Regions from separate parts of the Paenibacillus sp. FSL L8-0340 genome, predicted to be linked through region 1. Evidence: riboswitches for the same ligand, from Rfam matches in the RefSeq annotation. Region 1 holds a riboswitch; each other region holds the start of a gene.

Region 1 (4,276 bases):
AAGCTGTTTGATAACCTTCAGCACCTCGCCCACCAGCTCAGGGTCCAGCGCTGAAGTCGGCTCATCGAACAGCAGCACTTCGGGATCGACCGCCATCGCCCGGGCAATGGCCACACGCTGCTGCTGGCCGCCGGACAGCTGATGGGGATAAGCATCCGCTTTATCACTGAGGCCTACCTTGGCTAGCAGTTCTATTCCCCGCTTCCTGGCTTCCTCCTTGCTGCGTTTCTGTACAGTAACCTGCGCCTCCATTACATTGCCAAGCGCAGTCATATGCGGAAACAGGTTGTAGGACTGAAAAACCATCCCTGTTTTTTGACGGATGGCCATCAGTGTCTTATGAGGAATTTTCCTGTTTTGCGTAAATTCCAGGCTTAATTCCCCCAGCGACAGGCTACCCTGATCCGGTATTTCCAGCAGATTAAAACAGCGAAGGAGCGTTGTTTTGCCGGAGCCGGAGGGCCCGATAATCACCAGAACCTTGCCATGCTCCATGCTGAGCTCGATACCTTTTAACACCTGTAGCGAACCGAAGAATTTGTGCAGGCCGCGAATTTCAATCAAGTGATTTCCTCCTTATCTCGCCGAATAACGGTCAAACCGCTGTTCCAGGGCATTTTGCAGCGCGGACAGCACGGAGCAGAACAGCAGGTAGAATAATGCAGCCTCACTATAGAGCAGCAGCGGTTCGTAGGTGGTCGCCGTGATCTGCTGCGCTGTTTTGAACATCTCTACATACGTAATGCTTGCTGCCAGAGAGGTATCCTTTACGAGACTGATAAAAGAGTTCGACAAGGGCGGAACCGATACACGCGCCGCTTGAGGCAGAATAATCCGCCGCAGTGCCTGCCCCCGGCTCATTCCGACGGAAAAGGCAGCTTCCCATTGGCCTTTATGTATGGACAGGATGGCTGCCCGGACAATTTCCGAAGAATAGGCTCCAACACTGAGTGTAAAACCGATTACAGCGGCTATAAAAGGATCCAGCACAATCCCTGCCGCTGGAAGTCCATAAAAGATAATAAAGAGCTGCACCAGCAGCGGTGTCCCGCGGATTACCCAAACGTAGAACCGGGCGATCAGCTTCGGGATTCTCCATGAGGAGAGACGGAACAGCGCGGTAAAAACAGCTAGCAGCAATCCAAGAGCGAAGGAAACAAGCGCCAGCGGAAGGGTATAAGCCACCCCCGCTTTAAACAGGGGCAGCAGTGAATCCATGAAAATTCCAATTTTCCGGTCATCCATCGTTCAGACATCCTTTTTGGACACTCGGCTGCATCTTCGCACCAGTTCCATTTGTTATTTGGACACATCCGCCCCAAAGTAATTCTCCGATATTTTCAGATAGGTTCCATCGCTCTTCATTTCAGCCAGCGCATCGCTGACAGCATTAACCAGCTCTTCGTTTCCTTTGAGGAAAACTGCCGCACTCTGCGATCCCTCGGCCGTTTCATCCACCTGCTTGATCTTCGCATCGGGTTTTTGCTTCTTTAAGTCGAGATAGGACAAACCGTCATTTACAGTCGCATCAATCCGGCCCGAGGTCAGCAGGTCTATGGCCTGGTTGAAGCCATCCACAGCGACGATCTCCGCACCGTTCTCCCGGGCGATATCGGACAGGTTACTGGTCAGCGATTGACCTGCCTTCTTGCCTTTAAGGTCCGCGAAGGCTGTAATATCCTTGTTATCCTCGCGCACGATCAGCACACCCTTGGAGACGATATACGGCTCAGAGAAATCATATTTCACCTTGCGTTCATCCGTGATCGAAACCTCGTTGAATATCGTATCAAAACGTTTGGCATCCATGCCGGCAAACAGGCCATCCCATTGGGTCTCTACAAATTCGGGTTCCACCCCCAGCCGTTTCGTAATCTCCTTGGCAATCTCCACATCAAAACCGGTAAGCTTGCCCTCTGCATCATGAAAAGTAAACGGAGCATATGTCCCTTCCGTACCAATACGCAGCTTGCCACTCGCTTTAACAGCTTCCAGTGAGTTCTGCCCGGCCGGAGCCGCCGCTCCTTCTGTGGGCGCGGCAGTAGCCGCAGGCGCTGTATTGTTATTATTGCCGCATGCCCCTGCCGCAAGCAGGGTTAGCAGCAGCAGGATAGTCAGACTAAGCTTCTTCATCACATGATCCCCTTTCAAAATCCCTATATTTTCACTGCATGGACACTTGCTTATCTTGCCCAAAAGTACTGCCGCTTCATCAATTTTTTTACATCTTCAGTCCGGATATGGTATATTAATTAGCAATTGCAAATTCAATATTGACCTGTTATTTCACTAGGGGAGTCGGCCGACTGAGACGGAGCTTTAAGCTCCGGACCCTTGGAACCTGATCTGGATCATACCAGCGGAGGGAAGTGGAGCAGAATTGTTCAGCGGAGCCGCACTAAGCTAACTGACTGTGACGTTCAGACCCATTTATTTCCTCCGGAAATGAATGGGTCTTTCTTGTTTTTGCTGTTGCCGCCGATCAGACAAGTATCGTCAAACAAACTACGCCCGTAGGAGGTTTCCACATTCCAATATGCTCACTATAACCAACCTGGCTTATTCGTTTGCAGCGACTAGGAATCCGGTATTCTCCGGTCTTTCAATGACCGTCCGCCAAGGCGAATTCATTTCCGTTGTTGGAGCCAGCGGCTGCGGGAAAAGCACACTGTTCAAAATCATTGCCGGCCTGCTAGAGCCATCCGGGGGTGAAATAACCGTACATGGACGCTGCTCTCCTTCGACACGCCCGCGGCTTGGACAGATCGCTTATATGCCGCAGCAGGATCTGCTGCTGCCTTGGAGGACCGTGCTGGACAATTGCCTGCTTCCCTGGGAGCTGAAGCAGGACTCCAGCCGGCATGAGGCACTCGCCCGGATCCGCGGAATGCTGGACCGCTTTGGCCTTTCCGGCAAGGAAAATGCTTATCCGCAGGAGCTGTCCGGCGGGATGCGCCAGCGGGTCGCCCTGCTGCGCACACTAGCTGCAGGCAACGAACTGCTGCTGCTTGACGAGCCGTTTGGAGCGCTGGACGCGATCACCAAACGGGAGATGCACCGCTGGCTGCTGGAGCTGTGGGGCGGGCTCGATAAGTCCGTTCTGTTCATCACTCATGATCTTGAAGAAGCACTGCTGCTCAGCGACCGGATTTATTTGATGACCGGCGGCTCTGGCGGCGGACTGCAGGAGCTGATCGTCACTTTGCCAAGACCCAGACATTACAAAATGAATTATGAACCGCAGTTTGTTGCCCTGCGGGAGGATTTGGAGCGTAGATTGCATGAGAGCTCTATGGTATAAGAAACAGCTGCGGACTTATGGCCCCTTTCTACTGCTTGTGGGGCTGCTTATTGCGGCATGGGAGATCACAGCACAGCTGAACATGATCCCTTCATTTATTCTCCCGGCGCCAAGTGCAATCTGGACAGCGCTGATTGAAAAGCGGGGGCTGCTGTTCGGAGAGCATTTACCCGCCACGTTGCAGGAGACACTGACCGGGTTTGCCCTCTCGGTTGTTTGCGGAACACTGCTGGGTACCGGCATGCATATGTTCGCTCCGCTCGCCAAAGCACTTTATCCCATGCTGATTATCAGCCAGACCATTCCGCTGATCGCGCTCTCACCTATTTTTATTATGTGGTTCGGCTATACCCTGTGGGGCAAGGTTGCTGTCGTCTTTCTGACTGCCTTTTTCCCGGTTGTGGTAGCCGTCTATGACGGCCTGCGGCAAAGCGGCAGCCTGTACAGAGACCTGCTCCTGACGCTTGGGGCAAACCGCTGGCAGATTCTGCGCAAGACACAAATTCCGCTGGCGCTGCCCTCCTTTTTCTCCGGACTTAAGCTGTCCATCGTCTACTGTGTGATCGGAGCGACGATCGGGGAATGGCTGGGCGGCAGCCGGGGGCTTGGTTATTTCAGCCGCCGGATGGCCGGCAATCTGCAAAGTGCAGAAATGTTCGCCGCCGTTTTGCTGCTGTCCGCTTTGGGTGTAGCCTTGTTTCTCAGTATCGCTGTGCTCGAAAAACTCATTTTGCAGAAAAGAGGATTTTACCGATGACCCATCCTAAGCTGTATCGCAATCATTCCACACATAAGAAAATACACCGCCTTATTCCATACTTCTTCTTGTTATTGTGCCTGCTTACCCTCTTAAGCGGCTGCACCAGCGCAAAAGATCCGGATACCTCCGCCGCTTCTTCAGAGAATTCCAGCGACAAACCACACAAGCTGACTATAATGCTCGACTGGTATCCGAACGCTGTTCATTCCTTCCTG
Region 2 (4,276 bases), 2.7 Mb from region 1:
CAGGCCGCCCATGGCGGCGACTGAAACCGGGAAGAAGCAGACAAGTGTAATCAGGACAACCTTCGGCAGCAGCCCGAAGCCGAACCAGATAATCAGCAGCGGCGCGAGCGCAATCGAGGGCACATTCTGACTGAGAATGAGCAGCGGGTAGAGAGCTCTCTTGAGCCAAGGCAGCAGATGCAGCAGCAGGGCAACAATAAGACCCACGCCTGTGCCGATGGGGAAGCCGATCAGGGTAAGGCGCAGCGTAGCCGCTGTATGTGCCCAAATGCCGGAAGCATTGCCCGAGGTTTCCCGGGCGATATCGCTTGGGCTGGGAAGGATCCATGACTCGATATGGAACAGGGATACCGAAACTTGCCATAGCCCCAGAAAAAAGACGACCGCCACAAGGGGCGGCCAAATCTGTTTCCAATACGATCTCACGGCCGGTATTTCTCCGTCAGTTTGTCCATGCTGATTCCATTCGGGTTATGGGCGATTTTGATCTGGGAGATGACGCTCGGACTGCCTGCGGCAATCAGCGCTTCATGCATCTGGCGCACAACCTCAAGCAGCTCGGTGATGTCGCCCTCCATCGTGGTCTCCAGCGGGTTCACCTGATGTTTTACACCGGATTTCTGAATCACTTCGATGGCTTTGTCCACGTAAGGAATCGAATCCTCGTTGTTCGGAGTTTTGGGAATTACCTGAATGCTTAGCAATGTATTGACCACAATATATCAATCCTCTCAGTTTAAATCACTTCATCCTTAATCAGTTAGCTGGCAAAAACTCATTCGTAAATGTGCTTGGAACATCCAGCGGCTGATCGAGCAGCTTCAGGCCATACATCCAGTCGGCGTAATCCTGCCAGACCTCGCTCTTCTGCTCGCCCCAGCGGACGGCATCATCCTTGTATTTCGGGCTGAGCCATTTCTGGCTGGCCAGGACCAGCTTGGGGTCCAGCTCAGGAACAGCTTTGGAAAGAATGGCTGCGGCTTCCTCCGGCTGATCAATGGCGTATTGATAACCTTTCGAGGTAGCCTTAAGGAAAGCCTTCACCAGCTCCGGATGTTCGGCAATTTCCTTCTCGCTCGTAGTCAGTACCGGCGTGTAGTAATCGAGCTGGGGTGCATAATCCTTGAGGTAGAGCATGTCGAGCGGTTCTCCGCGCAGCTCCGCTTCAATCCCGGTCCAGGCATAGAAGATCCAGGCAAAATCAATGTCGCGTTTCACGGCGGTGAAGAAGTCCGCTTCACCGATGTTCACCAGCTTCACCTTTTTCACATCTCCGCCTTCGGGGTCCATAATGGCTTTCATGGCCGCTTCTTCGGCAGGGGAACCCCAGCCGCCGTAGGTTTTGCCTTCGAAATCCTTCGGTGTCTTAATATTGCGGTTTTTCGGTGCAGCAAACCCGGAGGTATTATGCTGAATGATAGCGGCGATGGACACAAGCGGCACCTTCTGCAGGCGGGCCAGCGTCAGTGCCTCTTGGGCACTGATGCCAAAAGCGGCTTCGCCCGAGGTAACCATCGTGTCGGAACCGGCAGCGCCCGGCTGCACGATTTCAACATCCAGCCCTTCCTCTTCGTAATAGCCCAGCTCTTTTGCCGCATAAAGCCCGGTATGATTCGTATTCGGCGTCCAGTCCAGCGCGACCTTGACCTTGGTCAGCTCCTTCGGAGCGTCCGTTGCTGCCCCGGCAGTGGTTTCAGGAGCAGCGGTGCTGTTCCCGGCAGTCTCTGCCGCATTCCCCCCGGAGTTCCCATTGCTATTGCCGCATCCGGCAATGGCAAAGACCAGCATGCAGGTGAGGCTGAGCTTTAATACTTTTGTGACTCCCATTTCTCTTCTTCTCTCCTTCCAGCAACCCTAGTCTTCCAAATTCTGAATAGTCCCATACAAAAAAGGTGCCCCGAGAATCGGGACACCAGTTACTTGCGCAAGGTTGTGGCTTGGGCCATAAACGGCCGTAAGCGATTGACGATTCCTACGCTGGCATTATCCAGATCAGGTATAAGGGTCAGTATCTTGTGGGATACAATCTCAGCCGGCCAATTCCAGCACCCCTGGTACTATGAAGTTATAGGTATTGCTGTGTTCTTACGGTGTATTATAGACGCCCGCTCCATAGTTGTCCAGTAGCAACTCTGCTTAGCTATCAAGCTTCAGCGGCAGGCGCCACGGCCCTTTGAGCAGAAAATGCGGCTCGGACAGCTTAAAACGCAGCTTATCCTCCCCGGGTTTTGTTTCTAAATGGAGGGTCTTCATCACGCCGTAGGTCTGGTCCTTATTCACCCAAGAGAACGAGCTGTTGTCCGCCTGCCCCGGATAGCGAATAAGAAAATGCTTCAGCGTCCGCAGCTTTGCGGCATTGAAATTCACATTCACATCGACGCTGGCAGCCGTCTCGCCGGTACGTTCAATGCGGGTGAACTCTACCGGAAAGCCCGCGATTTCCGCGCGTGTGTGGAGCATTTGCTCCTGGCCGATATCAGGCAGCGGAATCTCTACTTCTGCAGATACAGCGTCATGATCTGAAACTTCAATATAAGGAATGAAGACCGTATAAGGCCAAGCGCCCGCCCCGGCAGTCTCATGAAACCGGAAGTCGGAAGGATAGGACATGGATTCAGGCTGCTCCAGTGCCGCCTTTTCTCCTGCTGCGTTCTCTATATAGAGACCTGATCCAGGGACCAGCGGCTCCAGTCCGTAAGCATGGACAGTCAGCCCGGATTCCGCCGTCAGAGTGGGCAATAACTGGACACGGACAAGCCCGCCGCCAAGGTCCACCGGAAAAGCAGTAATCCGCACATCCTGCTGTATATCGCTTGCGCCGAGTTCCCCGAGCTCCTCAGCTGTCTTCGGAGCGGTGAGCTGTAACGGACCAACGGTTGTGCCGACCAGATGCAGGGTTAGAAGATTATTCTTCTTCAGTTGCAGCGGTTGAGTTGAACTGTAGCTGCCGTACCACTCACTCTCCGAGGACGAACGCATGTAAGAGGTGAAAGTATAGCGGTTGCCGCCGATATTTACCCTCAAATTCGCTGACTTCAGGGACTTTCCGGCCGCGAAGCGTAATACTCCCGCCAAGCTCTTGCAGGAGAACGGCATCTACGGTCAGACTTCCGTCCCCCAGAGCAATATCATAGGATTTGCCCAGCACATAGATCCGGTCACCGGGGCTGTTCTCCACGACGGTGCCGAAGCCAGGAAGGAAACTCAGCGCCTTTCTTAACCCGGCCTGTACCTCAGGAGAGAAGGCGAGCATACCGGCAGCAATGAGTATTACCGCTGCTGCGGCCGCGAAGATATTCCGCCTCCGGGATCTCCGGGCGAAGGAACGGACGGTGTGGACAGCGGCTTCAGGCTCCAGACGGGCAAGTGTACGTGCTTTGATGCGGGCGAGCGAAGCTGTCTCCTCTTCGTCTGCCAGGTGCGGACCTTGGTTAATCTCCGGCAGTACACCTAAGGCAAGTTCCGCATCACTGAAGTTCATAGAATCAATCATTCCGAACAGGCGCTGTTCCTCAATTTTCATGTCTTTGGCCATGTTGCGCCTCCTTTCCCTGACTCTCAGACAGGCCTAGCGCCTGCTTGAGCAGCGTCCGGCAACGGTATAAGCGGCTTTCGACTGCCTTTTTACTGAGACTGAAGGTTTGCGCAAGCTGATCAAGGCTCTCATAGAGGAAATATCTGCGCAGAAACAGGCTGCGGTCCGGTTCGCCCATCTGCTGCACGCAGCCGATCAATTCACTGGCCGTCTCGCGGGAAAGAACTTCCTGTTCGGCGGAAATTTCGTTCCGTGCAGCTCCGGCAGCAGCAGCTTCCCCGGTTCCGCCCCGGCGCTCATGATAGTTTCCGGAAGCTTATCAATCCTTGGTATAAAATCTTTTTCTGCGGCGGCTGCGGATTCCGTTCCACAGCTCTTTCAGCGTCAGGAGGATGCTGACGAGGATCCCGGTGAAGGTGAGCAGCAGTGCCAAATATTCAAAAGGAGAGTATTCCAGCATTTTGCTCCATTCAATGCGTCCCTTCAAGTCTTCAATAACCTGGTTCATCCCGTAGATGCCGCTCACCACTGTAAAGACAGTCAGAATCATCAGCAGCGTATCCCGGCGTTTAGCCTGGAATTTCTCCTGGTACTGGAACAGGTCGTTCAGGGTCATTTTGACTTCATCAAAGAGGGCATCATTGCCGTATACTTTGCGCAGCTGGATGAAGATCTCCCGGCCCTGCGACTGTGAAATCAGCTCCAGAAAATAAAACTTGGCCGAAAACTTGTTAATCAGGA
Region 3 (4,276 bases), 860 kb from region 1:
TCTTCCGTAGAGAGCGGATTAACCTCAATGCTGACAGAAGAAAAATAGTCACGGAGCACCTTCACGCACTCCCTCACATAAGCGGCCGGACTTTCACTCCGGGATTCGCCAGTCAAAATAAGAATGTGGCGCAGGCCTGTATCGGCGATGGTTTCTGCTTCCTGCCTGACCTCCTCCAGTGTCAATTTTTTGCGCGGAAAGTCATAAATCGAGCTAAAGCTGCAATAAGTGCAATGATTCACGCAAAAATCGGCCAAATACATCGGCGTAAACAGCTGCATCACATGCCCGAAGTGCGTACGTGTCAATCTTTGCGCTTTCTGCGCCATTTCCTCCAGGTAAGGCTCCGCCGCCGGAGACAGCAGTGCCATCAGCCCGTCTTCGTCCAGATGCTCCAAACGAAGCGCCCGCTTCACATCCACGGCAGTATACTGCTTCCATAATGTCTCGTAAGGAAGCTGCTCCAGCCGGGTCAGCGTATCATAAAAGCTCATGCTCTTCCTCCCTCCTTCTCTCCATTGGCTAGAACAAAAAGCCGGTCAGCGGCGAAGAGGCCGTTGCCGCCTCCTCCACCGGCCCCAGTCCGGCCAGATAAGCCTTGCGCCCTGCCGATACCGCCTCACGGAATGCCTCCGCCATTAGAAGCGGATCACGCGCAGTAGCAATTGCCGTATTCAGCAGCACGGCGGATGCGCCCATTTCCATCGCCTCAGCAGCCTCGGAAGGTCTGCCAATACCGGCGTCAACAATCACCGGAAGATCCACTTCTGCGATCAGAATCCGCAGCAGCTCCTTGGTCTGCAGGCCGCGGTTCGAGCCGATGGGCGCACCCAGCGGCATAACAGCGGCAGCTCCGGCTGCCTTGAGCCGGATAGCTGCCGAAAGATCGGGGCTCATATACGGCAGTACAACGAAACCCTCTGCAGCCAATATTTCCGTGGCTTTAACCGTCTCCATATTGTCAGGCAGCAAATATTTCTGATCATTAATCACCTCGATCTTCACCCAATTGCCCAGCCCTGCCGCCCTGGCCAGTCTGGCAATACGCACCGCTTCTTCGGCTGTGCGCGCACCGGAGGTATTGGGCAGCAGCGTCATATGGGAGGGAATATGAGTAACAATGTTGTCGTTGCTCTCCGTATCAACCCGGCGCAGAGCCACAGTAATGACCTGTGAACCCGAGCGTGCAATCACTTCGGGAATAAGGGTATTGCGGCTGTATTTCCCGGTTCCGATAAACAGCCTGCTGGATAAAGGAATTCCGCCGATAACGAAAGAATCTTGCATACAATCGCCTCCTGAGATAGTGGCTCCGCTTAAATGCGGAGCTTCTGTTGCTGATACACTGAGTTTTGATCTTACCTCTTATGTCTTACCTTTAACTCTTGATTCTTACGTCTTACGTCTTACGTCTTACGTCTTACTTCCTACGTCTTACGTCTTACCTCTTGCTTCTTGCCTCTTGCCTCTTACTGCTTTCATCCGGCAACACGCACCGGCTTCAGCCCCCGCCGACAAAATGGACCAGCTCTACGCGGTCACCTTCGCTCAGCAGCGTATCTTCGTAAACGTCCTTGCCGACGATCTCACCATTCAGCTCCACGATAACCAGTCTCCCGGCCCACTCTGACCGGCTTAGCAGATCAGCTACAGTCCGGCAGCTCTCTTCATAGGCCCCGCCTTTTCCATTCACGATCAAATTCATGCTTGCTCACCTCCTTTAACTGGTGCAGGAGCATTATTCATGGCTTCAGGCTTAGGGTACGGCCTGAACTGCTGATCTGTAGGCTGTAGCGGCGGCCACAGGATCTCCCGCACTGCATATTCCGGACATTACGGCAATTCCGGCAGCACCCGTTGCCAGAACCTTACCGGCATTACCCGGCTCAATTCCGCCTATGGCGATCAGCGGAATGCTGCTGCAGCGGACAGCCGCAGCCAGCTGCTGCAATCCGCGTTCCCGCTGCCCCGGCTTGCAGGCCGAGGGAAACACATGCCCGAACAGGCAGAAGTCCGCTCCCTGCCGGCCGGATTCGGCCGCCTCCTCCGGGGAATGCACCGACCTTCCCAATCGCAGGCCCGGTGCTATGCCGCGTGCTGCGGCAGGCGGCAGGCTGTGCCAAGCCAATTGGACCCCGCCCGTCCCTGCGGCCAGCGCAACGTCTACCCGGTCGTTGATCACCAGCTTGGAAGGCGGAACCCCTGCTATGATCAGCTGCTCCGTCAGAGCCATGAGCTCCCGTACAGACATTGCCTTTTCCCGGAGATGGATATAATCCACTATGAAATGCACAGCCGCAGCCAGTTGAACAAACTGCGCCGGATTTTGCTTTCCATCCGAGATCAAATGTATCTCTTTCAACATGTTCACCTTCTCCTGTTCTTTTGCATTACCGGCAAACACAAAAAAGACCACCCCCGTAAAGGAGGCAGTCTGGAATATATACAGGAATACCGGGCCATTCAGCCCCGCTGCAGTTATTCGTTCTCCACTTCCCTACGCTGGTATAAACCAGATCAGGTTCAAAGGGTCCGAACGGGTATGTTCGTCTCAGCCTTGCGGCACCCCTAGTGACAAATCCATATTCAATTACGCTTAACGTTTCATATACTAACATATTATTCCTTGAAGAGCCATCCTTTAAAAGAGGCCTGCATCAAAAAGAGCGGAACCCAAGATTCCGCTCCAGACTCTAATTATGCATAGCAATGGAATCAGCAACCGCATTTAGCCGTTTACGACCTCGCCGCCGTTCACATGCATTACCTGTCCGCTTACATAAGATGAATCGTCGGAAGCCAGATATACATAGGCTGGAGCCAGCTCCTCCGGTTGTCCCGGGCGTTTCATTGGCTGCGTGCCGCCGAATTCACTGACTTTCTTCGCGTCAAAGGTCGACGGAATAAGCGGTGTCCAGATTGGACCCGGCGCTACGGCATTAACCCGGATGCCTTTGTCCGCCAGGTTCATCGACAGAGAACGGGTAAAGCTGAGAATCGCCCCTTTTGTGGACGAATAGTCCAGCAGCTGCGGGCTGCCCCGGTAGGCTGTGATCGAAGTCGTGTTGATGATCGTGGACCCTTTTTTCAGGTGGGGCATGGCTGCCTTGGTCAAATAGAACATCGAAAAAATATTCGTGCGGAATGTCCGCTCTAACTGCTCAGAGGTAATATCCTCAATTTTCTCCTGCGGATGCTGCTCGGCCGCATTATTAATCAGGATGTCCAGCTTGCCGAGTCCTTCCACTGTCTTATTGATCAGATCCTGGCAGAACGCCTCCACGCCGATATCGCCGGCGATCAGAATGCACTTCCTTCCCTCTTGCTCTACCTGGCGTTTAGTCTCTTCGGCATCGGAATGCTCATTGAGGTAGGAAATAACGACATCCGCACCCTCCTTCGCAAAATGAACGGCAACCGCCCGGCCAATACCGCTGTCTCCTCCTGTAATCAGAGCCGCCTTGCCCAGCAGCTTGCCCGCCGCCTTATAGGCTGAGGTCTCGAATTCCGGCAGCGGATTCATTTCACTTTCAATTCCGGGCTGGCGGTCCTGCACCTGCGGAGGTAATGTTTTTTTGGTTTGCGTGTTGTCTGGCATGATCCATTCTCCTTTCGCTGTGTACCTGTTGGTTACTCATCGTTTTAGGGTTGGCTCAGGGTGCCTGGTTTATGCACCTGCAGATCATCTCTTTATTTGCTTTACGTTATGTTACTTACCACACCTTGGGCGCGGTCAAACTAAAATGTCAGTTGTTTTTGCCGGGGAAGGCGATATACTTTACAGAGAAAGCACTAATCCAGCAATGGAGTTGCAGATATATGCAGACTGTGACTGCGGCATGGCTGGGTGGTACCCGATAGACTTGCCCTGAAGTAATGTCTGCACCCAAAAGCCCGCTCTCCATGTCAATCCGGAGGCGGGCTTTCTGTAGTCTTTCTATGAAGGAAGTCTTAAATAATGCTGTTGTACACCATAAAAAACACCATCAGCACCAGCGCCACCATGAGCAGCAGGCTCAAGGTACGGATTTTGCCTGTCTCTGCGGATACGTCACGGTTCTCGCGCATGCCGGCTGCGGCAAGACGCAATGGTTTGCTGATGATGCCGCCGAGTGCAAACATAGCAAGCAGCAGAACAACCACCACGATCATCCACGGTACCGAATATTCACCCTTCGTCATCATATAGCCGCCAGTCAGCAGTTGGATGACCAGACCGTACTGGGCGAAGCGGTTGAAGCCGCCGATAGCGCTAAGCGTTCCTTCTCTCGCAGGG

What was found. A riboswitch is a leader RNA that binds a small molecule or an ion and turns the genes downstream of it on or off. The one in region 1 is predicted to bind thiamine pyrophosphate.
Region 2: another riboswitch for thiamine pyrophosphate. It lies ahead of NST07_RS02075 (ABC transporter substrate-binding protein); the one in region 1 lies ahead of NST07_RS14265 (ABC transporter ATP-binding protein).
Region 3: another riboswitch for thiamine pyrophosphate. It lies ahead of NST07_RS10225 (thiamine phosphate synthase); the one in region 1 lies ahead of NST07_RS14265 (ABC transporter ATP-binding protein).

The regions. Positions count from the first base shown of each region.
Region 1 is NZ_CP151967.1:3,193,932-3,198,207, reverse strand. It holds gene NST07_RS14280 (amino acid ABC transporter ATP-binding protein) at 1-564, opposite strand, end outside; gene NST07_RS14275 (amino acid ABC transporter permease) at 577-1,245, opposite strand; gene NST07_RS14270 (amino acid ABC transporter substrate-binding protein) at 1,300-2,133, opposite strand; TPP riboswitch at 2,282-2,385, shown strand; gene NST07_RS14265 (ABC transporter ATP-binding protein) at 2,537-3,301, shown strand; gene NST07_RS14260 (ABC transporter permease) at 3,282-4,058, shown strand; gene NST07_RS14255 (ABC transporter substrate-binding protein) at 4,055-4,276, shown strand, end outside.
Region 2 is NZ_CP151967.1:447,057-451,332, forward strand. It holds gene NST07_RS02065 (ABC transporter permease) at 1-426, opposite strand, end outside; gene NST07_RS02070 (thiamine-binding protein) at 423-716, opposite strand; gene NST07_RS02075 (ABC transporter substrate-binding protein) at 757-1,827, opposite strand; TPP riboswitch at 1,953-2,063, opposite strand; gene NST07_RS02080 (hypothetical protein) at 2,137-3,024, opposite strand; gene NST07_RS02085 (hypothetical protein) at 2,957-3,535, opposite strand; gene NST07_RS02090 (hypothetical protein) at 3,513-3,734, opposite strand; gene NST07_RS02095 (hypothetical protein) at 3,855-4,276, opposite strand, start outside.
Region 3 is NZ_CP151967.1:2,333,929-2,338,204, reverse strand. It holds gene thiH (2-iminoacetate synthase ThiH) at 1-494, opposite strand, end outside; gene NST07_RS10235 (thiazole synthase) at 523-1,287, opposite strand; gene thiS (sulfur carrier protein ThiS) at 1,502-1,705, opposite strand; gene NST07_RS10225 (thiamine phosphate synthase) at 1,757-2,365, opposite strand; TPP riboswitch at 2,478-2,580, opposite strand; gene NST07_RS10220 (SDR family oxidoreductase) at 2,729-3,598, opposite strand; gene NST07_RS10215 (hypothetical protein) at 3,952-4,276, opposite strand, start outside.